DNA from 3 places in the Streptomyces sp. NPDC086777 genome. Region 2 is predicted to be linked to each of the others. Evidence: riboswitches for the same ligand, from Rfam matches in the RefSeq annotation. Region 2 holds a riboswitch; each other region holds the start of a gene.
What was found. Region 2 has a riboswitch for cobalamin ahead of AB0472_RS36160 (cobalamin biosynthesis protein). Riboswitches for the same ligand answer to the same signal wherever they lie in the genome.

Region 1 (7,268 bases), on a different contig from region 2:
GTAGTGGTTGGGGTTCATCAGGCCGGCGTCACGGGTGACGATGCCGTGCCGGTCGGCGTCGGCGTCGTTGCCGGTGGCGACGCGGAACTCGGCGCGCTTCTCGATGAGCGAGGCCATCGCGTACGGCGACGAGCAGTCCATGCGGATCTTGCCGTCCCAGTCCAGCGTCATGAACCGCCAGGTGGGGTCGGTGTACGGGTTGACCACGGTGAGGTCGAGGCTGTGCCGCTCGGCGATCCGGCCCCAGTAGGCGACGGAGGCGCCGCCGAGCGGGTCGGCGCCGATGCGCAGCCCGGAGGCGCGGACCGCGTCGAGGTCGAGGACGCTGGGCAGGTCGTCGACGTAGACGCCCATGAAGTCGTAGCGGCCGGTGGTCGGCGCGGCGAGCGCGCGCTCGTAGGGGATGCGCCGCACGTCCTTCATGCCGCCCGCGATGATCTGGTTGGCGCGGTCCTGGATCCAGGAGGTGGCGTCGGAGGCGGCGGGGCCGCCGCTGGGCGGGTTGTACTTGAAGCCGCCGTCCGCGGGCGGGTTGTGCGAGGGGGTGACGACGACGCCGTCCGCGAGGCCGGTGGTGCGGCCGCGGTTGTGGGTGAGGACGGCGTGCGAGACGGCGGGGGTGGGGGTGTAGCCGTCGGCGCTGTCGACGAGGACGGTGACGCCGTTGGCGGCGAAGACCTCCAGGGCGGTGACCTTGGCCGGCTCGGACAGGGCGTGGGTGTCGGCGCCCAGGAAGAGGGGGCCGTCGGTGCCCTGGCCGCTCCGGTACTCGCAGATGGCCTGGCTGGTGGCGGCGATGTGGTCCTCGTTGAACGCGGTCGTCAGCGACGATCCGCGGTGTCCCGAGGTGCCGAACGCCACCCGCTGGCCCGGGTCGGACGGGTCGGGGTGCAGTGCGTAGTAGGCCGTGACCAGCCGGGCCACGTCGACGAGGTCCTCCGGAGCCGCCGGCCGGCCCGCTCGCTCATGCGGCATGAGTCCACTTCCTCCGCAGTCGTTGATCGATCGCTCGCGCCCATCTTTCCTTGTCAGCGGTCACGAACGCGAGTACGGCACCGGCCGCGCGCCGAAGACCCGGCGGGTGCAGGGCCGGTTCACGGCGGACGTACCGCAGAGGGCCCCCGGACGGTTCCGGTGGGCCCTCTCGTGTCGTGCGGTGTGACGCGGTGCCGGTCAGTGCGCAGCGGGCACCGTGCGCGCGGCGGCCGGGGCCTTCGCGGGCTTGGGGTTGAGGACGCGTTCGGCCAACTCGCCGAAGAGCAGACCGAATCCGCCCCACAGCACCACCTGGATGGCGAGCGCCGAGAGCCGGAACCGCCACAGCAGGGCGGCCGGGAAGTCCGCCGGCACCTCGTTGACGACCGGCAGGAACTGGTACGCCAGCCCGATGACGACGGCGAACGCGGCCACCGCGAGGACCGTCGCCCACCAGGTGCCCAGCCGCGGCCGGAGCCGCTTGCCGAGGATGGTGGCGGCGACCGCGAGGAGCACGCTGAGCAGCATCATCAGGAAGTACAGCGTGGTCCGCTTGCCGATGGTGTCCGGGTCGCCCACCGACGGCGGGTTGGCCGGGTACTTCAGGAACGGCACCACGTACACGGCGACCAGGGCGCAGCCGGACAGCAGCAGCGCCGTCGCCCGCGCCGAGAGACCGCCGACGCGGCCGAGGGCGAAACAGTAGGCCAGGGCGGCGATGCCGCCGAAGGCGACCCCGTAGACGAGGACACCGGTGGCGAGGCCGGCGGTGGACTGCAGGGAGCGGGACACGACCTCCATCTCGTGCTCGTGCGAGTGGGCGTCCTCGAAGCTGATCGCCTTGTCGACGTTCGGCTCACCCAGCAGGTAGGCGGCGACGAGGGCGAGCAGGCCGGCGGCCAGGCCGGCGAGCATGCCCCGCACCAGGAGGTTGCGGACCGTTGCGGAGTTCATGGGTGGTTCGGCGCCCCTCGCGTCAGTGGCAGGGGAAGCCGAGCAGGTGGCGGGCGTCGTGCACCCACTCGTGGACGTCCGTGCCGCTGAACACGGAGGTGGCGCCCTGTTCGGCGCCGACGAAGTAGAGCAGGACCAGCATCAGGATGCCGAAGAAGACCGCCCAGGGGGCTATCGCGGACAGCGGCAGCTTGGCGGGCACGGCGGGGGTGTTGGCTGTCGGCGGAGCGACGGTCTGCGCCATGGCAGGACCTCCTCTGGGAGTTCGCGTCCCAACTCGGTGGTGCACAGGACGACGGCCACGGGTCTGACTCACGAGCAGCTGTGGGGCTCTCGCATACAGTGGCGCGACCGTTCCGGATTCCCACCGGGTTCCGTCTCGCCGTCGTCGATATCGGACAGACCGTACCGCGTGTCAGGAGCACGGCCAAGACCGCACCACCAGGCGTGATCTTCGTCTCGCGCCTGATGGGCGGCCGGTCGAGCCGGTCAGGCGGCTGGGGCGAGGCCCAGTTCGCGCTCGCCGAGCGGGGCGAAGAAGCGGTCGACGTCCGCGTCGGCGACCCCGGCGAGGGTGGCCGGGGACCAGTGCGGGGTGCGGTCCTTGTCGACGACCTGGGCCCGGATGCCCTCCACCAGGTCATGGGTGGTGAGGGTCGCGCAGGAGACGCGGTACTCCTGGTCCAGGACCTGCTCCAGCGAGCCGAGTCGGCGGGCCCTGCGCAGCGCCGCGAGGGTGACCTTCAGGGCGGTGGGGGACCTGGTGAGCAGGGTGTCCGCCGCCTCCTTCGCCGCCGGGTCGCCGTGCGCGAGCAGCCGCTGGACGATCTCCTCGACGGTGCCGGCCGCGTAGCAGGCGTCGATCCACGTCCGGTGCCCGGCCAACTCCCCAGGGGGTGCCTGCCGTTCCCGCCGGGCGAGCGCCTCGGGTACCGGGAGGCCGGCCAGGTCGGCGACGAACGCGGGGATCGAGTCCGGCGGCACGCAGTGGTCGGCGAGTCCGCACAGCATCGCGTCGGCGGCGCCGATCCGGGCGCCGGTCAGGGCGAGATGGGTGCCGAGTTCGCCGGGCGCGCGGCCGAGCAGGTACGTGCCGCCGACGTCGGGCACGAAGCCGATCCCGGTCTCCGGCATGGCGATCAGCGACCGCTCGGTGGCGATCCGGACGCTGCCGTGCGCCGAGACGCCGACCCCGCCGCCCATCACGATGCCGTCCATGACCGCGACGTACGGCTTGGGGTACCGGGCGATGCGCGCGTTGAGCCGGTACTCGTCCCGCCAGAACGCGGCCGCGGCCGAGCCGTCGCCGTCCCGGGCGTCGTCGTGGACGGCACGGATGTCCCCGCCCGCGCACAGGCCGCGCTCCCCCGCGCCGGTGATGACGACGGTCTGGACGGCGGGGTCGTGCTCCCACTCCGTGAGCGCCTCGTCGATGCGTCGCACCATGGCGTGCGTCAGGGCGTTGATGGCCTTCGGCCGGTTGAGCGTGAGATGCCCGGCCCGTCCGTCGACGTGTCGCAGGACGTGTTCGTCGGCGCCGGTCATCCGGACACCTCCGCCGGGCCGCCGGCCGCGATGAGGCGCATGGTCTCGTCGGTTCCTTCCGGGATCGGGTGGACGCGTGGGTCACCGACGATCTTCTCGTGTCCGCCGGGTCCGGAGCACGCCGCCCCGTCGAAGGACGTCCGGGGACCTCGGCCGGGCCGCCTCGCCGGCGGTCGGCGTCAGTCGTCGGGGATGCCGGCTCCGCTCGGCGCGGGGACGGTCTTCTCCGGGTGGAGCAGGGAGCGGGCGCCGCAGCGGAACTGGTCGAGCCTGTCGAGGACGGTCCGGCCGACCGGGGTGTGGCCCCAGACGCTGATGCCCTGGTGGGTGCCGGGTTCCCCGGTGGACTCGACGATGACGATCGGCTTCCAGCCGGCCTCCCGCTCGAAGCCGGACGGGGTACGGGCGTGGTAGGAGAGTTCCTTGTCGTCGGTGTGCTGCCCGACGGACAGGGCCATGTCCAAGCCGAGTTCGTGGACCCGCTGGTAGCCGCGGGCCAGGTCGTCGAGGCACTCGCACTGGATGGTGAGGTGCTGGACGCGGGTGCGGACGGGGTCGACCGGCAGACCGCGGACACCGGCCACGGCGATGGTGTGGTGGCGTTCGTCGACCCGCAGGAAGCGGATCCTCGCCTTCGCCCGGCCCGGCCACGTCCTGTCCGGCAGCGACCGGCCGTTCGCACCCGCCGCGGCCGGCCAGCACTTCGCCAACGGACTGGACAGCGGTGTCGACCCCGGCACGCGCGCGGCCGTGGACCGCGGCAACGCCGAGGCCCTCTTCCCGCGCCTGGCGGGCGCCCCGCCCCGGCGCCCGCCGCGGTTCCGCTCCCGGCACGGCTGCGGCAGTCCGTGCGGCCGGCCGGGGCCCGCGCCTTCTTCCGGCTGGTCCAGCCCGGTTCCGACCGAGCGGCTCCGCCGGAGGTCGGGTGAACCGGCAGGGAACTCTTGGTCATGGCTTTCCCTGGACGGCCGTTCGAGTACCAAGGGCTGCCTAACATGAGGCGATCACGAACGGTACGAACCCCCGGGAGCTCGGGATGGTGTTGTCCGGCCCCAACTGGAGGTCGTTGCGTCCCTGGACGGTCGTCGGCGTCGCGGTCGTCTGCCTGGTGGCCGGAGTGCTGGCGTTCACGCGCGACTCACGCCCCGCGCACGCCGACCCGGCCGCGCTGCCGCACACCGCGGTCGAGGTGTCCGCCAGCCGCTGCGGCCGGGGGTGGCGCGCGCCGGTGTCCGGTCTCCAGGTCTTCGACCTGCACAACCCGACCGACGGGGCCGCCGAGGTCTTCCTGGAGAACCCGAGGAGCCAGGCCGTGTACGGCGAGGTCGAGGACATCGGGCCCGGTACGACCCGGGAGCTGACCGTCCGGCTCGGCAAGGGCGCGTACGCGTTCAAGTGCGTGCCCGACGACGCCGACGCGGTCACCGGGCCGACCGTCCGGATCGCCAGGGGCAGCAGCGGCCCGGCCGCGGCCCCGGTCACCGAGCACGACCTGATCCCGCCGGCGCTCGCCTACCAGACGTGGGTCGGCGGCGGCCTGTCCGGCGTCGTACGGCTGACCACCGCCCTGCGCGACGCGATCGACCGCGGCGACCTGGCCGGCGCCCGCACGGCCTGGCTGCCCGCGCATCTGGAGTACGAGCGGCTGGGCGCGGCGTACGACGCCTTCGGCGACGCCGACGGCGCGATCAACGGCACCGACGCGGGACTGCCCGGCGGGGTGCACGACAAGGACTTCACCGGCTTCCACCGGATCGAGTACGGCCTGTGGCACGGCGAGTCGGCCACGGACCTGCGCGGCCCGGCCGCGGACCTGGTGAAGGCGGTCACCACGCTGCGCGACGACTGGGCGCAGACCCGGATGGAACCCGCCCAGCTGGGGCTGCGGGCGCACGAGATCCTGGAGAACACGGTGCAGTTCGAGCTGACCGGCCGTACCGACTACGGCAGCGGCAGCAACCTCGCCACCGCCCGCGCCAACCTGGACGGCACCGTTCAGGTCCTGTCCCGGCTGCACCCCCTGCTGGCCGGCCGGTACCCGGACCTGGCCGGTCTGGAGAGCGAGCTGCAGCGGGCCGGGACGGTGCTCGACGGCTTCCGGCACGGCGGCACCTGGACGCCGCCGGCGAAGCTCGGTCACCGGCAGCGCGAGGACGTCGACGCGGTCCTCGGCGACCTGGTGGAGCGGCTGGCGTCGGTGGCCACCCTGTGCGATCCGCGGAGGACGGTATGAGCGCGAACGAGACGGCCGGCAAGGGCGCGGTGGGCCGCCGCGGGTTCCTGCGCGGCGCGGCCCTCGCGGGGGCCGGGCTGGCCGCCGGCGGCGCGGCCGCCCCCGGCACGGACGCCACCGCCCCCGGCCCGATCGCCCCCTTCCACGGCGCCCGCCAGCAGGCGGCGATCGCCGCGCCCCGCCGGACGACCGTGTTCGCCTCCTTCGACGTCACCGCCGAAAGCCGCGCCGAGCTGACCGAGCTGCTGCGCACGCTCACCGACCGCGCCCGCTTCCTGACCTCGGGCGGCACCCCGGACCCGGCCGGGATCACCGCCCCGCCCGCCGACTCGGGTGTCCTCGGCGGACGACTCCCGTCCGGTGCGCTCGCGGTGACCGTCGGCCTCGGTGCCTCGCTCTTCGACCACCGCTACGGGCTCTGGAACCTGAGACCGCGTCGGCTGACGACGATGCCGGCGTTCCCGGACGACGACCTGCGCCCCGAGTGGTGCCATGGCGACCTCAGTCTGCAGTTGCACGCGGACGACACGGACACCGTGCTGCACGCCCTGCGCGACATGGCCCGGCACACCCGGGGTGGTATGCAGGTCCGCTGGCGGCTGGACGGCTTCACCAGCCCGCCCCGCCCGTCCGGCACCCCGCGCAACCTGCTGGGCTTCAAGGACGGCACCGCCAACCCGGAGACCGGCAGCGCCCGGGAGATGGACCGGCTGGTGTGGGTCGGCAAGGACTCCGGCGAACCGGAGTGGGCGGTGGGCGGCAGCTACCAGGTGGTACGGCTGATCCGGATGCTGGTGGAGTTCTGGGACCGGGTCTCGCTCAGCGAGCAGGAACGGATGTTCGGCCGCTCGCGCGAGTCCGGGGCCCCCCTGGACGGCGACGCCGAGCACGACACGCCCGACTACGCCGACGACCCCAAGGGCGACGTCATCCCGCTGGACGCGCACATCCGGCTGGCCAACCCGCGCACCCCGGCCACCGCCGACCAACGCCTCCTGCGCCGCGCCTACAACTACGACCGGGGCATGGACAGCAACGGCAACCTCGACATGGGGCTGCTGTTCTGCTGCTACCAGCAGGACCTGGCCCGGCAGTTCGAGACCGTGCAGAGGCGGCTGGCCGGGGAACCGCTGGTCGACTACATCTCGCCGTTCGGCGGCGGCTACTTCTTCGCCCTGCCCGGGGTGCGGGACCGCAGCGACTGGTACGGACGCGCCCTGCTGACCTGAGCCTGTCCGAACAACTTCGGCGCATTTCCGTAGCCCAGACGGTCAACACACAGTCAAGATTTGCCCCAGCATCCCTGACCCGGTGTTCACTCACCCGCCATCATGGCTCCGCCGGAGCGCCGGGAAGCGGGCGAAGCATCCCTGCCTGTACGACGCAGTGACGTTCATGCCCGGAGGGGAACCAGCATGGCCAGCACAGGAAGACGAACGGCGATGAGGAGTCTCGGGGCCCTCGCGGGGGCCGCCGCGCTCACGGTCCTCGGGGGCACCGCGCCCAGCTGGGCCGCCGTACCCGCCGGACACGGCGGCGGGTCGTCGACCGCGACCCCGAT
Region 2 (7,268 bases):
GAGGGCGCCCGCCGCAGCAGCGCGCCCGCCGCACTCACCCCCAGCGCCAGCCATCCCACCCGCCGCGACAACCGCACGGCCCGCTCGATGTCGGCGACCTGCACAGCCCGTCCCTCCCCGTTCAGCACCGGCCGGTGCTCGACCCGCCCCGCGTACGACAGCGTCCCCCCGAGCCGTACCCCCAACGCCCCCGCGAACGACGCCTCCACGGGCCCCGCGTTGGGACTCGGATGCTTGCCCGCGTCGGCACGCCAGGCCCGTACGGCCCCCCGCCGGTCGTTCCCGGCGACCGCGGCGAGGACGGCGGTGAGCCGTGCCCCCGGCCACCCGGCCACGTCGTCCAGCCGTGCCGAGGCCCACCCGTAGCGCCGGTACCGGGGTGACTTGTGCCCCACCATGGCGTCCAGGGTGTTGACGGCCCGGAACCCCAGCAGCCCGGGAACGCCCCCCACGGCTCCCCACACCAGCGCGCCCACGACCGCGTCGCTCGTGTTCTCGGCGACGGACTCCACGACCGCGCGGGCGATCCCGTCGGCGTCCAGGGCCTGCGGATCCCGTCCGCACAGATGCGGCAGCCTGGCACGGGCCGCCTCGACGTCACCGGTCCGCAGGGCCCGCCCGATGGCCCGGGCCTCACGGGAGAGCGAAGTGCTCCCGACCACGGCCCAGGTGGCAGCGGCCGTGAGCGCGGCGGACGCGGCGGCGGACGGCCGTACGACCCGTTGCGCCGCGGCACCCAGCGCAACGGCGCCCCCGGCGCAGACGGCGGTGTGCAGCGCGCCCCACCCGCGGTGGTCCCGCCACAGCACCCGCTCCACGGCCCCGGCCGCCCGTCCGAACACGGCGACCGGATGCCCCCGGCGCGGATCGCCGAGCAGCAGATCACCGAGAAGGCCGGCGGCGGCGCCGTACGCGAAGACGCGGTCGGCACCCATCGGCTCAGCCGGCCGCGGGGTCGGGGACGGGCCGGGTACTCAACCTCGAACGGCAGCCGCGCATGGCGTTATGTCCTCACTCAGGGTGTCCACGCCCTGGTTCGACGAGACCGGCGGTGGGAGTTCCTGGCTTCCGGGGATTGCTACCCCGGTGACAGTGGCGGGACCGCGCCGGATTCACACCGGCTTCCTCCCTTGCCGCCGTACATGGCTCCGGAAGTCCACCACGGCCCCGGAAGACCCGTCAACTTGCCTTTGACCTGCGAGGGGAGTGTGTGGGAAGGCCCACACCGGGTGTCCGGCGGGGCCTGTGGGGTATGCGGAAGGCTCCTCCCCGGCGGACGGATCCCGGTGGGCGGATCCGGACGGACGGAGAGGAGCCTTCTCGGCGCGAGGCGGGGACTTCCCGGCTCAGGCCTTCGCCACGATCAGGTGGATGCCGTACGCCACCGCGGCCGCGCAGGCGGCGAAGCAGAGCCAGGCGGCCGTCATGGCCAGGGCCGCCGACCCGCCCTGGGCGGTGGCGCGTTCGCGGGCGGAGAGGCCCCTGACGCCGAGGGTGAAGAGGGCCACCAGCCCCACGGTGGCCACCAGGCTGACGCCGAAGACGGAGCCGATGGCTGCCCAGTCGATGTTCATGTCGGTTCTTCCTCGGGGTCAGACGGTGGCGGCCGGGTCGGTCGCGGGAGCGGCCGGGGCGGGGGCAGGAGCGGGGATGGTGGCGGTCAGTCCGTCCGCGACCGCGACCGTGCCCGCGGGCGGCGGGGTCACGGCGGCGATCGCCGTGGTCACCACGCCGGCCGGCTCCTGGGTGCCGACGACGTTGCTGCTGTCCACGACCTCGCGGCGGGAGAGCTTCCAGATCGCGGCGCTGGCCGCCACGAGGAAGACGGCGACGCCGGCGGTGCCCCAGTCGCCGAGGTCCGTCACGGACTCGGCGAGCGCGCCGACCACCGCGGCGGCCGGGAGGGTGAGCACCCAGGCGACCATCATGCGGGTCGCGGTGGACCAGCGGACCGTGCCGCCCTTGCGGCCGAGGCCCGCGCCCATCACGGAACCCGAGACGACGTGCGTGGTGGAGAGCGAGAAGCCCAGGTGGGAGGAGGCCAGGATGGCGGTGGCCGCGCTGGTCTGGGCGGCGAAGCCCTGCTGCGGCCGCAGGTCGGTCAGGCCCGTGCCCATGGTGCGGATGATCCGCCAGCCGCCGATGTAGGTGCCGAGCGCGATGGCGAGGCCGGCGGAGAGGATGACCCAGGTGGGAGGGTTCGAGCCGGGGGCGATCGAGCCGCCCGCGATCAGTGCGAGGGTGATGATGCCCATCGTCTTCTGGGCGTCGTTGGTGCCGTGCGCGAGCGAGACCAGGCCGGCGGAGGCGATCTGGCCGGCGCGGTAGCCCTTGCGGGTGGCCTCGTCCTCGGCGTTCTTCGAGAGCCTGTAGGAGAGGCGGGTGGAGAGCGCCGCCGCGAGGCCTGCGACGACGGGGGCGGCGACCGCCGGGAGCAGGACCTTGGTGACGAGCACGTCGCCGTGGACCGCGCCGAAGCCGGCGGAGGCGACGGTGGCGCCGATCAGGCCGCCCATGAGGGCGTGCGAGGAACTGGAGGGCAGGCCCACCAGCCAGGTCACCAGGTTCCAGAGGATGGCGCCGACGAGGGCCGCGAAGATGACCTCGGGACGAATGCCGTTCTCGTCGACGAGACCCTTGGAGATCGTGTTGGCGACCTCCACCGAGAGGAAGGCGCCCAACAGGTTGAGCGCGGCGGACATGGCCACCGCGATCTTGGGCTTGAGCGCGCCGGTCGAGATGGTCGTGGCCATCGCGTTGGCGGTGTCGTGGAAACCGTTCGTGAAATCAAACGCGAGTGCGGTTACTACCACAATCGCGAGGATCAGCGAGAAGTTTTCCATTTACCCAGGCAATCTTTCGAGGTCATTGGTTGTTGGACCGTAGGCAACCTGGATGAACGGAAGGTGAACTGGGGCGGTCTTGGTGGTGTATGAGATCGCCTGCGGGGCGACCGCGGCGGGAGCGGGGCCGGGCCACCGTCCCGGTTCCGGTCCGGCGGCCCGGTCGCCCGTTGGTCACCGGCCCAGGCTGAACGCCTTCAGGCGGCCCGCCGACCCGTTGAAGAGATTCTGGTCACCCGGCAGGCTGCCGCTGTTGTCGTACTGCCAGAAGGTCCACGACGACCAGCCGGCCGGCAGTGTCCCGGCGTCCGCCGAGCCGTGGCGGGCGATCCACAGGGCGTGGTCGGCGGCGAAGGCGCCGCTGCCACCGGTGCAGAGGTTCCACCAGTTCGTGGTCGTGTAGATCACCGGCCGCCGGCCGGTCTCCCGCTTCAGCTCGTCACTGAAGGACCTGATCCACTCGATCATCCGGGACGTGCTCAGCCCGTAGCACTTGTGCTTCCTGTCGTACGGGTCGTACTCGACGTCGAGCGCGGGCGGCAGCGTCCAGCCGTCCGCCGTCCAGGTGCCGCCGTGGCTCACGAAGTACGCGGCCTGGCGGGCGCCCGACGACCTGTCCGGCAGGGCGAAATGGTACGCGCCCCGCCTGATCCCGGCCTCGCGGGAGCCGTTGTACTGCTGGTCGAAGTACGGGTTGCGGTAGGTGGTGGACTCGGTGGCCTTGATGTATACGAACCTGGCGCCCTTCGCCCTGGCGCCCGGCCAGTCGACGTTCTTCTGGTGCGAGGAGACGTCGTGCCCCTTCGGCAGGCTCGCCGCGGACGCCGGTGTCGCGGCGAACGCGGCCGCGGTCGCGGCGGTCGTGAGGGCGAGCGCCGCCACCGACGCCGCGAGGGCGCGGACGCGGTGGCGGGACGGCGGAATACGGTCACAGGCCATGTTTCCCCCCGGAATGGCGATGTGTACGAAAAATCGTCCAGAGATTATTGGAAGATCGGCGTATCCTCGGCGATCTTCGGCCAAGCCGGGAAATGGAACTCTTTGGGATGGTTTGCGCTCTACTGGATTGGGGACGTCCGGCCTAAAGTGCCCTGCCGTGCGGGCCGGTTGGGGTCCTCACTGACAGGATCGGGCCATGGCTGAGCAGTGGCGGGGCGAGCGTGGCGGACGGGACGGACGGGCCGGCGCACAGGGTGTGTCGGAGCCGCGAAGGCGGGACGCGCGCGCGGCGGAGGCGGACGCCTGGCTCGAACTCGTCGCCACCGCCCGCCGCACTGTCTCCGACGGGCTGGTCGTCGGTACCTCCGGCAACGTCTCGGTCCGCGTCGGCGACACCGTGCTGGTCACGCCGTCGGGCGTGCCCTACGGCCGGCTCGGTCCGGACGACGTGACGGGTGTGGACCTCGCCGGCCGCCAGGTGCTCGGCACCCTGGTCCCGACCAGTGAGCTGCCGATGCATCTCGCGGTCTACGGCAGCACCGACGCCCGGGCCGTCGTCCACACCCACGCCGTCCACGCGACGGCCGTCTCCACGCTCGTCCCCGAGCTGCCGGCGATCCACTACATGTCCGCCGCCCTCGGCGGTGCGGTCCGGGTTGCCCCGTATGCGACGTACGGCACCGACGAGTTGGCCGAGAACATGCTCCGCGCCCTGGCCGGGCGCTCCGGCTGCCTCCTTCAGAACCATGGCACGATCAGCTACGGCACCACCCTCACCCAGGCCTACGACCGCACCGCCCAGCTGGAGTGGATGTGCCGCCTGTGGCTGACGGCGTCGGCGGTACCCGGCCTGACCCCGAGCCTGCTCTCCCCGGAACAGGTGGCGGAGGCCGGGGAGAAGCTGAGGGGATACGGGCAGACGGAGGGGTGAATCCCGGCCGGGCGGGAAGGCGGATCCGGTGGCTTCGTCGATTTCTCCCTCCTCCGCTGGCCGACACCGCAGTCCACCCGGACACTGGACAGGTGCGCCCAGTCAAAGTCACGGCCGCCGCCGTCGGTGCCGTACTCGCCGCCGGTGCGGCCGGCGTGGCCGCGGGGCGGATCGCCAGTGACGCCGCGCTGAAGGCACCCCCCGGCCGGCCCCTGCCCACCGAACCCCGGCTCACCGTGCACGGCACGGCGGCCGGCCGCATCACCCTCACCCGCGATCTCGCCTCGCTGCGCCCCGGCACCTACGGGCTGGCCGGCGACGGCTCGCACGCGGTCGTCGGCGCCGTCCTGGAGTCCGCCGCGGACACCGCCGACACCGTCGTACGGCGGCTGGAGCGGGTGACCCACGGCACCTTCGAGACCGGCGACCGGGCCTGGCTCACCGCCAACGTCCACGTCGGCAACCCGGGCACGGCCCTGGGCCTGGAGTACGCCGACATCGACCTGCCCGGTGAGCTCGGCCCGCTGCCCGCCTGGTTCGTGCCCGGCCACCGGGACACCTGGGTGATCGCCGTGCACGGCCTGGGCACCACCCGCGAGCTCCCCATGAACGTCATGGCGTTCCTGCACGCCCGGCGCCTGCCGGTGCTCGCCCTCGCCTACCGCGGCGACCTCGGCGCCCCGCGCCCCCCGGACGGACTGAACCACCTCGGCGAGAGCGAGTGGCGCGACCTGGACGCGGCGATCCGCTACGCCGTCCGCTACGGCGCCCGCCGCGTCGTCCTGCACGGCTGGTCCACCGGCGCCACCATGGCGCTGCGCGCCGCCGCCCACTCCGCACTGCGCGAGCGGATCTCCGGCCTCGTCCTGGACTCCCCGGTACTCAGCTGGGAGGCCACCCTGCGCGCGCTCGCCCAGGCCCGGCACACCCCCGAGCCCCTGCTGCCGCTCGCGGTACGCGCCGCCCAGGGCCGCGCCGGCCTGCACGCCGACCACACCGCGGACCTCGCCGACCCGGACCGGCTCACCGTGCCCACCCTGGTCGTGCACGGCCCCGACGACACCGTGGCCCCCTGGGCGTACTCCCGCCGCCTCGCCGAGCGCCGCCCCGACCTGGTCGCCCTGCACACCGTCCCGGACGCCCCGCACAGCGCCATGTGGAACGCCGATCCGGAGGAGTACGAGGAACGACTGCGCCGGTTCCTCACGCCCCTGATGTGAACCGCCCCGGAGCGTGCTCCCCGGCGCGCACGACCGGGAAAGCTATCCCCGGCGACGCGCCCCCTGGCATCCAAGGGGCATCCGCGGGGTGTCCGACGGGCACCTGACGGGCACCTGACGGGCATCCGACGGCACCCCGGTGTGATTCTTCCCGCATCCGCCGGTCCTTCCCCTCCGCGCCCCCGGCCGCTCGCCGTCCCGGGCCGGAGACCCCGCTTCCAGCCGGTTCCGGAGGTTCCGTTTAACGCCGTACCACTGGCCTGAACATGTCTCCCCGCCTCCCTTCGCACCCCGTGCGTTGGCCAGCCCCGTCGCCCGCCGTGACATTCCGTTTGGGTTTTCGGACCGTCAACCGGAAGACTGCACCCGTGACGTCCCGTATCCCGCGCGACTCAAGGCTTCGACTCGTCCGAACGCGACCCCTGGCCGCCGCCCCCCGAGCGATGAACCAGCGGCCCGCGCGCCGCCCCGCACCCCGCCCGCCCGAGGGCACCCCGGCCCCCGCCGAGCTGGCCAGAATGGCACGCTCCGGTCTGGCCGGCGCGGCCCGCGTCGCCTACTGGGCGGACGCCGCCCTCGGGCCGGGCAGCGACGGCGCGACCGCCGACGGCAAGGCCACGCTCTCCGACGCGTCCGCCGAACGCGCGTCCGACGACCTGGGCCTGACCGCCGCTCAGGTCCGCGCCGACTGGGACACCGCCCGCCTCGCCGGTCTGGTCGAGGTGCACGGGGACAGCGCGCGCCCCGGCTGGCGCCTGCGTGCCTGGGACCGTGACGACAGCGCCGTGCTGCGCGGCTGGGTCGCCTTGTTCGACGCCTGGTCGCTCGCCCACCCGGAGCCCGCCGAGTTCGAGCCCGCCGCCGTCGCCGAAGTCGTCTCGGCCATGCCCCAGGTGCTCTCCTTCCTCCAGCTGTCCGCCGGTCCCGTCCCGGTCGAGCAGCTCCTGGACCTGCTGCGACAGCGGGTCACCGAACTGCGCACCGAGCGTTGCGAGGTCCCCTACGACACGGAGCACGGCACCGGGACCGCCCGGCCGCTCGCCGCCGTGCGCTCCGCCGACGCCGACCCGGCGGAGCACGCCCCGGCCGAGGACCCGGCCCCCGCCGACGAGGCCGAACTCGCCCCCCTCCTCGACTGGGCCCTGCACGCCCTCGCCGCCGTCGGCGCGCTGACCTACGGCGACGGCCAGGCCACCCTCACCCCGCTGGGCAGCTGGGCGGTCTGGGTCAAGCTGGAGCAGATCTGCGTCGCCGCGCAGAGCCCCGCGGGCAACATCGAGGTCGCCGCCGAGGAGATGCTGCGCGGCTGCGCCCAGCTGCGCCCCAACGCGGCCC
Region 3 (7,268 bases), on a different contig from region 2:
CGAAGGTGAGCGCGACGACGACGGCCACGCCCAGCTCGTACAGGGCGCCGGGCAGGGACTTGAGCAGCCGGGCCGGGTTGGCGAGCGCGTTCGCGGCACCGACGCAGACGAGGAGGGTGGCGATCCGGAGCCCGTCGTAGAGCGCGAAGACGAGCGCCTCGGCCGTGACCTTCCCGCCGAGGCGGATGCCCTGGGCCCAGTGCGGGAGCGGTATGTCGGGGAGGGCGACGAGGGTGTGCGCGCCGGGCACGGGCGAGCCGAGGACCACGGTGAACGCGAGCCGTACGAGCAGCACGGCGAGGCCGAGCCTGGCGAACGCGGCGTAGGAGCGGGACCAGGGGGCGGTCCGGCTGCGGCAGGTGGCCACGACGTACGCGGAGACGGCGATGAGCAGACCGAGCAGGAGCGGGTTGGTCGTCCGCGACGCACCGACCCCCAGCGAGAGGGACCAGAGCCACCAGGCGCCGGGGTGCAGGGCGCGGGCACGTGGGGACCGGGCCGCTCGCCCGCGCTTGCGGGGTACCGCCTGCGCCCACCCGTGCCGCCCCAGCGGCACGACTGCCCGCAGCCTGAACAAAGAACTGCACCGCCCCTCCAGGCCCGCAGAGAACTGCGCGAGCACCCCCCACCGTCCCGCGGCGCCCCGACTGCCCGCGGCGGGGTCGTGCCCCGTCAGGGGCGCGGGGAACTGCGCGTCGAGCCCCCACCGGCCCGCGGTGTCAGTCATTTCTGCGCCGTCGTGCCTGCCAGAAGGCTCCCGCGGCGAGGACCACGACGACCCCCGCACCCGCCAGCAGCCCGAGTGACGGCCCGCCGTCCGACGTGCCCCCGGCCGCCCCCGCGGTCACCTTCTCGCCGCACCCTCGCGCCGGATACCCCCCGATCGCGCACAACAACGCGTTCGTGTCGTACCGCAGCGGCTTCGCCACCGTCGCCAGGGCGTCCGCCGCCGTCGCGTCCTCGGGCACCACCGCGCAGGCCGTCCGCCGCGTGGGCGGCTTCTCGCCGGGGGGCGCGTCCGCCGTCGTACCGAAGTCGACGACCAGCCCCACCCGCTTCCGGCCCCCGACGGCGGGCGTGTCCGCACAGATCGTGCCGAACTCGGCCGTGCCGCGCGGCTGCGACGCGTCCGCCGAGTCCTCGCTCACCGCGAAGCGGAAGCCCTCGACCGAACCGTCGCCGGGCCGCGCGGTCGACGGGCCCTGCGTGGCGTACGTCCAGCGCGCACCGTCCCGCTCCCAGAAGGACCAGTAGCGGTATCCGGTGGCCGCCGCCGGCCCCACGGCCGTCGCGCACAACGTCAGCGCGGCCAGGAGCAGCAGCCCCGCACGGCGGACCGCGGTCACAGCTGCCGCTGCTTCCGGCGGCCGCTGAACAGGAAGCCGATGCCGATACCGGCGACGAGCCCGGTGCCGACGATCCACCACACGCTGCTGCCCGACTTCTTCTCCCCGGCCTTCTCCTCGGCCTGCTTCGTGGCGGCCGCCTCCGGGGCCGGTCCGGTCGCGTTCAGCGCCGTCACCAGGTTCGTGCCGCCGAAGTCACGGGGGTCCTTGCCCATCGCGTGCGCCGCGAAGATCAGCTCGGCGTAGGCCGCGGGTCCGCTCTGCCTCGCCCACGGCACGGCGTGCGCCTCCAGCCAGGCGTACGGCTTCTGCGCGGGCTTCGTCCAGCCCTGCGCGGCCATGGCGACCACCGCGTCGGCGGTGTTGCCGTAGTCCGGCTGGGGCTCGGCGCCGGGCAGGGCGGAGACCAGGTAGCCCTTGGTGGCGGTGGCGTCCCCCAGGTAGGCGGCGCCGTTGCGGGCCAGCTCGGCGGGGGTGAGGGCCTTGTCGGAGTTGGCGCAGACATACCCCTCCGCCGGGGCCTTCCCGGCCGTCGTCACGAACCCCTTGCCGAGGGCCTCGAGCACCCCCGCCGCGGTCGCGTCCGCGTTGGCGGTCAGCTTCCCGGTCTTCTTGTCCGGCTGGTAGGCGAGGGCCCCGCCGCCGTCCTGGTCGCAGGGGACGGACCACTTGGCGAGGAGGTCGTAGGGCGACCTGTCCGCGCTCGCGCCGGCCGTCGCGAGCGCGCCGACGACCACGCCGGTGGAGTTGGTGTCGCTGGGCGAGCCCGTGGTGTAGCCCCAGCCGCCGTCCTTGTTCTGTACCGACTTCAGCCAGGTCACCGCCTTGTCCGCGGCAGCGTCGTGCCCGCCGACGGCCTTCAGCGCCTGTACGGCGGCGGCCGTGCTGTTCGTGTCGACCGGCACCTTGGCGTCACAGGCCGCCGTCGGCTCGGCGCGGAACGCGGCGAACGCGCCGTTCGCGCACTGCTGCCCGGCCAGCCAGTCCACCGCCTTCGCGGCCGGGGTCACCCCCACCGCGCGCTGGGCCAGCAGGGCGAGGGACTGGCGCCAGACGCCGTCGAACTTGGGGTCCGAACCGCCGTAGAGCCCCGACGGGAGCACCGTCGACGCGGACGGCGACGGGGAGGTGGTACCGGCGGCCAGCGCGGTCGTCGCGGGCACGGCGGCCCCGATGACGGCGGTGGCGGCCAGTACCCCGGCGGTGCGGCGGAGGACGGTCATGGTCGGCGGGTGCCTCTCCCTGCGGGGAGCCGGGCAGCGCGGGAGACCCCGGCGGCTCGGCTCCGTAAACCTCGACGGTGCCGTGCGACGACGGGCGTCGGCGCACGTGAGCCGATCAACGTCCCGGGCGCGGCGGTCCGGCTTGCCATGGCAGGTGGCTCACGGTTGCGGGTCAGCGCCGGAATTGCACCGGCTTCCCCCCGTACGGGTGATGACGACCCGGCTACTTTACCGGCCGCCCCGGGGAAGCTGAGAGGGGGCTGTGCGGGGACCGTCTCGTCGGGGTCGTGCCATGACGGGGAGACCGCTCGGGGTGGGGCGTTCCGCCGACGTGTACGAGATCGACCAGGCGTGGGTGCTGCGCCGGGACCGGGACGGCTGGGGGCGCGGCCGCCGAGGGCGCGGTGCGGGCGTGGGTACGGGGGGGCGCGGGTGTCCGGCACCCCGGGCGCGGCCGACCGGGTCCCGTACCGAACCGGTCATGGCGCGGCTCTCCGGCCCGACCCTGCCGGCGGCGCTGCTGACGGGCGGGACGGGCCCGGCGGCGGCCCTGCGCCCGCGCGCGGTCAATCCGGCGATGAGCCGAGCGGGAGTCGAAGTGCTCGACGCGGCGGGCCGGTTGGTACGGTCGATCGGCTTCTGGCCTTCCGGTCCGCTAGCCTTCCGCCGCCGCGGACTGCCCCCGTGTGAAACCGTGGCTCCGTTCCACCTTCGCCACGTGCAGGGTGTAACTCTCGTACCACTCGGCCCGCCCGCGCCGCTGCGCCGCCCGGTGCTCGGCGTCGGTCCGCCACCGCGTGAGCGCGTCGGCGTCGCGGAAGTACCCGACGGTGATGCCCAGCCCGCCGGGGGTCTGCGCGTGGTCCATCCCCAGGTACCCGGGGATGTCCTTCACCAGGTCCTCCATGCGTGCGTTGGTCTCGCCGTAGCCGCTCTGGTCCTCGGTCCGCACCGAGGTGAAGACGGCCACGTAGTAAGGGGGTTCGTAGGCCTCGACGGGCACGACGGGCGCTTCGGTGTGATCGCTCATGGCCGCACCGTAGGCCGGAACGCGCCCGCTGATCCAGCGCCTTTTGGGAACGTGGCGGCGCCCCGAAGGGGGCGCTGGGGGTACCCCCGGCCGAAGGCTGGGGGAGGAACGGCGCGCTCGGCCACGACGGCGCCGTAGCCGACGGACCGCACGGCGCGGCACGTCCTCAAGCGCGCTCAGGCCGCGTCCGCGAGCGGCGCGATGCCCGCCGAGAGGTGGCGGGCCATGCGGCGCAGCGCGTCCTCGCAGGCGTCCGGGGTCTCGCCCACCGCCACCCAGAGGGCCAGCCGGTCGGCGGCGGTGGCGTGCGGGCCCGCGGTGACGGGGTTGCCGGTGTGCTGGAGGAGGAGCATGCGGTCGGCGCCGGGCTCGCCGGCGGCGTCGGGGGAGAGGTCCAGGTGGTCGAGGCGGCCGGTGACGGCCGGGTACGCGAACTGGATCGCGGCCGTCCGCTGCCGGGTGGGTGTGGTGTCGGGCGTCTCGCCGGTGGCGAGGGCGGCCGCGGCCCGGGCCAGGTCGACGCCGGTGGCCCGTCGGACGAGGAGCGGGATCAGGTCGCCCGGGAGATGCGGGGCGACGTCGGTGACCCGGGGGCCGCGGTCGGTGAGGGTGAGGCCGATGTGCAGGACGCCCCGGTCGACACCGAGGGCGTGCACGGTGCGGTCGACGGCCAGGCGCAGGAAACGGTTGTGCAGGAGGCCGTCGTGGGCGTGCACGGTGTGCCGGAGCGGCTGCCGGGCGGGCGCCGGACCCAGGGCCGTACGGGTGATGGCGGCGATGCGGATCTCGCCGTCGAGGACGACCGCCTCGGCCGAGACGCGGGGCGTGCCGGGGTCGTCGGGACCGCCGGTGGGAACGGTGTGGGCGGCCAGCAGGGCGCGCAGTGCGGGCGGGTCGCTACAGGCTTCGGCCGCGGTGAGGGAGGGGCCGGGCAGCCCCAACTGCCCGGCGATCCTCGCGGCGGCGACCGCGTACTCGCCCGAGAAGGTCAGCACGCCGCGGACTCTGTGCCGGGCCGCGAACCGCACCACCGCCGACGCCGTTGCGCCGCCTTTGCCGGGGTCCGCCGCGAGCCGACCGGCCAGGCACGGCTGTGCCCAGGCGGGCGGCGCGGCGTCCACCAGCAGCACCGGCCGGGCCGCGGCGACACGCGCCAGCACGAACTCGTCGTACGCGCAGCGGCGTCCGGCGCCGAGGAGCAGGACGGGCTGCGGCATCGGTTCGCCTCACCTTCCGGGGAGGAGGCGGGGCGGCTGGTCGCCCTGGCTGCCGCTCCCCCATAGGCGACACCCGGGGCGGGTCGGTTCGACCGTGGCCTGGTGACGTGATCCTTTCCTGTCAGACCGTCATATGTCAACAATTACTGCCTACTTGCGCAGTGGTACTTGTCATGTCTGGTGGGCGGTACCGGTGATTCGGTAGCCTCGCGTCTGCCCGGCCCGTTCGGCCGGCCGGCCGATCACGCGCGCGCAGGGGGACCTTGGTGAGTGACGCCCGTGCCCCGCTGACCGGCGTACTGGAACGGCTCGGGGAACTGACCGGACGTCCCGGACGGCTCTGCGAGGTCCTGGACGTGGCCGACCTGTCGTACCGCACCGGCATCCCCGTCGGGGTGGTCGCCGAACTCCTCGCGGGCGGCGCCGCACCCGAGGCGGGGCTCGCCGAACGGGTCCGCCAGCGGCTCGACTTCATCCGTGAGAACCGGCGCAGGCCGGACGGCAAGCGGTACTCGCTGGGCGAGCTCGCGGCGATCGCCGGCACCAGCAGGCAGTGGCTCAGCGAGTGGCGCAAGAGCGGGCTGCCGAGCCTCGAACACACCGACCGGCTGCGGCGGTTCTTCGGCCTCCCGCCCGGCTTCTTCACCGCCGACGAGCCCGAGGCGCTGTACGAGGCGCTCCAGCCGGTGCTGCAGGGCCTGCAGGCCCAGGCCGACCCGCTCTCCAGCCTCCGCGAGAACGGCCTGGTCCGCCTCGCGGCCCGCGCCCCCCAGATGAACCCCCGCCAGCTCGCCACCCTCGCCGACCTCGCGGAGATGCTCATCACGGCCGGGGGCGCGGTCAACTGAGCCGGATCGGCCGGACCGCCACGTAGGTCACCGGCTCGCTCCCCGGTACCGCCTCCGCGCGGCCCAGCTTCACCAGGCGGCGCAGGTGTGCCTCGGCCTCCGAGACGGCGATGTTCCGCGATCCGTAGGGGATCTGGTCCCACGGCCGGTTCCACTCCATGCGCACCGCCAGCTGCCACGGTGTGAGCGGCTGCCGGAGGAGGGTGAGCAGGCCGGAGAGGCGTTCCTCGTGGTGGGCCAGGAGTTCGTGGACCCGTCCCGGTGCGTCGGTGAAGGTGTGCTGGTGGGCCGGGAGGATCTCGGCGGGGGCGAGGCGGCCGACGCGCTCCAGGGAGTCGAGGTAGTCGCCGAGGGGGTCGGTGACGGTCGCGTCGTCGGGGTCCTCGTAGAGGCCGATGTGCGGGGTGATCTCCGGGAGGAGGTGGTCGCCGGAGAACAGGCGTCCGTGGCCGGGCAGCCGGGCCGGGTGCTCCTCCTCCAGGTGCAGGCAGACGTGGCCGGGCGTGTGTCCCGGTGTCCAGACGGCACGCAGCCTGCGGCCCGGGAGGTCGAGGAGTTCGCCGGGGAGGATCTCCCGGTCGGGAAGCGCGGGGGCCAGGCCGGGCGGGGTGCTCCGACGGCGGGGTCCCGCGCGCAACGGCGCCACGTGCTCGTCCGGCGCCCCCGCGGCCGTCAGCTTCGCCGCCATGTACGTGAACCACCGCTCCGGCCGGGTCTCCCGCGCCCGGCGCACGATCGCCGCGTCGGCCGCGTGCATCGCGATCCAGGCCCCGGAGGCCTCGCGCACCCGCCCCGACAGCCCGTGGTGGTCGGGATGGTGGTGCGTGATGACGACCCCGTGCACCTCGCCGACGCCCGTACCGCACGCCTCCAGCCCCGCCGCCAGCACGTCCCACGACCCGGGGTCGTCCCACCCGGTGTCGACCAGCACCGGCCCCCGGTCGGTGTCCATCACGTACACCAGCGTGTGGCCGAGCGGATTGTCCGGGATGGGCACCGCGACCGACCGCACGCCCCCGCCGAGATCCCGTACGGCCACCTCCGGCGCCGCCCCCGCCGACTCGCCCAGACTGTCCGCCATCAGCCTTCCTCCGCCCCCGTCCGGTCCCGCCGGCCCCACGGCCGCTTCCCACTATAACCAGAGCTGATGATCCGTCAGATAGTCGGTACGGGCCCGGTGCGACCGCATATCGGATTGCCGTCGGCCGCACCGGCCGGATAAGAAACGAACATGCTCAGAGGTGACACGGTCGGGCTCAGGGCCCGGTACGAAGAGGACATCCCGGTGCTCCGGGCCGAGCTCTACGACGACGTGGTCAACTCCTCGCGGGCCGAGAGCCGCCCGTGGCGGCCGGCCGCACCCGGCTCGAAGGACGCCCGGCTCCTGGTGGACGACAACGACGAGGGCAGCGTCAGGTTCTCCGTGGTGGAGCTGGCGGGCGGCACCCTGGTCGGCACCGCCGCGCTGTGGGGCATCGACACCCACAACCGCCTCGCGCACGTCGGGCTGGGCCTGCTGCCCGCCGCCCGCGGCAAGGGCTACGGCACCGACGTGGTCGCGGTCCTGTGCCACTACGGCTTCGCCGTGCGCGGCCTGAACCGAC

Region 1: linked by a shared signal. The riboswitch ahead of AB0472_RS21725 (CbtB-domain containing protein) and the one ahead of AB0472_RS36160 (cobalamin biosynthesis protein) in region 2 are both predicted to bind cobalamin.
Region 3: linked by a shared signal. The riboswitch ahead of AB0472_RS00635 (prenyltransferase/squalene oxidase repeat-containing protein) and the one ahead of AB0472_RS36160 (cobalamin biosynthesis protein) in region 2 are both predicted to bind cobalamin.

What each region holds. Positions count from the first base shown of each region.
Region 1 is NZ_JBFBJI010000015.1:16,185-23,452, reverse strand. Features, by position in the region: gene pgm (phosphoglucomutase (alpha-D-glucose-1,6-bisphosphate-dependent)) at 1-975, opposite strand, end outside; gene AB0472_RS21730 (CbtA family protein) at 1,174-1,929, opposite strand; gene AB0472_RS21725 (CbtB-domain containing protein) at 1,952-2,173, opposite strand; cobalamin riboswitch at 2,210-2,351, opposite strand; gene AB0472_RS21720 (enoyl-CoA hydratase/isomerase family protein) at 2,419-3,474, opposite strand; partial or broken gene AB0472_RS21715 (extradiol ring-cleavage dioxygenase) at 3,654-4,109, opposite strand; gene AB0472_RS21710 (EfeM/EfeO family lipoprotein) at 4,511-5,707, shown strand; gene efeB (iron uptake transporter deferrochelatase/peroxidase subunit) at 5,704-6,936, shown strand; gene AB0472_RS21700 (alkaline phosphatase family protein) at 7,150-7,268, shown strand, end outside.
Region 2 is NZ_JBFBJI010000036.1:62,085-69,352, reverse strand. Features, by position in the region: gene AB0472_RS36160 (cobalamin biosynthesis protein) at 1-935, opposite strand, end outside; cobalamin riboswitch at 1,036-1,176, opposite strand; gene AB0472_RS36155 (hypothetical protein) at 1,347-1,574, opposite strand; gene AB0472_RS36150 (inorganic phosphate transporter) at 1,593-2,843, opposite strand; gene AB0472_RS36145 (lysozyme) at 3,018-3,782, opposite strand; gene AB0472_RS36140 (class II aldolase/adducin family protein) at 3,979-4,713, shown strand; gene AB0472_RS36135 (alpha/beta fold hydrolase) at 4,806-5,933, shown strand; gene AB0472_RS36130 (hypothetical protein) at 6,377-7,268, shown strand, end outside.
Region 3 is NZ_JBFBJI010000001.1:133,505-140,772, reverse strand. Features, by position in the region: gene AB0472_RS00645 (energy-coupling factor transporter transmembrane component T) at 1-727, opposite strand, end outside; gene AB0472_RS00640 (SCO2322 family protein) at 720-1,346, opposite strand; gene AB0472_RS00635 (prenyltransferase/squalene oxidase repeat-containing protein) at 1,343-2,569, opposite strand; cobalamin riboswitch at 2,678-2,807, opposite strand; gene AB0472_RS00630 (antibiotic biosynthesis monooxygenase) at 3,225-3,599, opposite strand; gene AB0472_RS00625 (hypothetical protein) at 3,776-4,816, opposite strand; gene AB0472_RS00620 (XRE family transcriptional regulator) at 5,083-5,664, shown strand; gene AB0472_RS00615 (MBL fold metallo-hydrolase) at 5,657-6,745, opposite strand; gene AB0472_RS00610 (GNAT family protein) at 6,896-7,268, shown strand, end outside.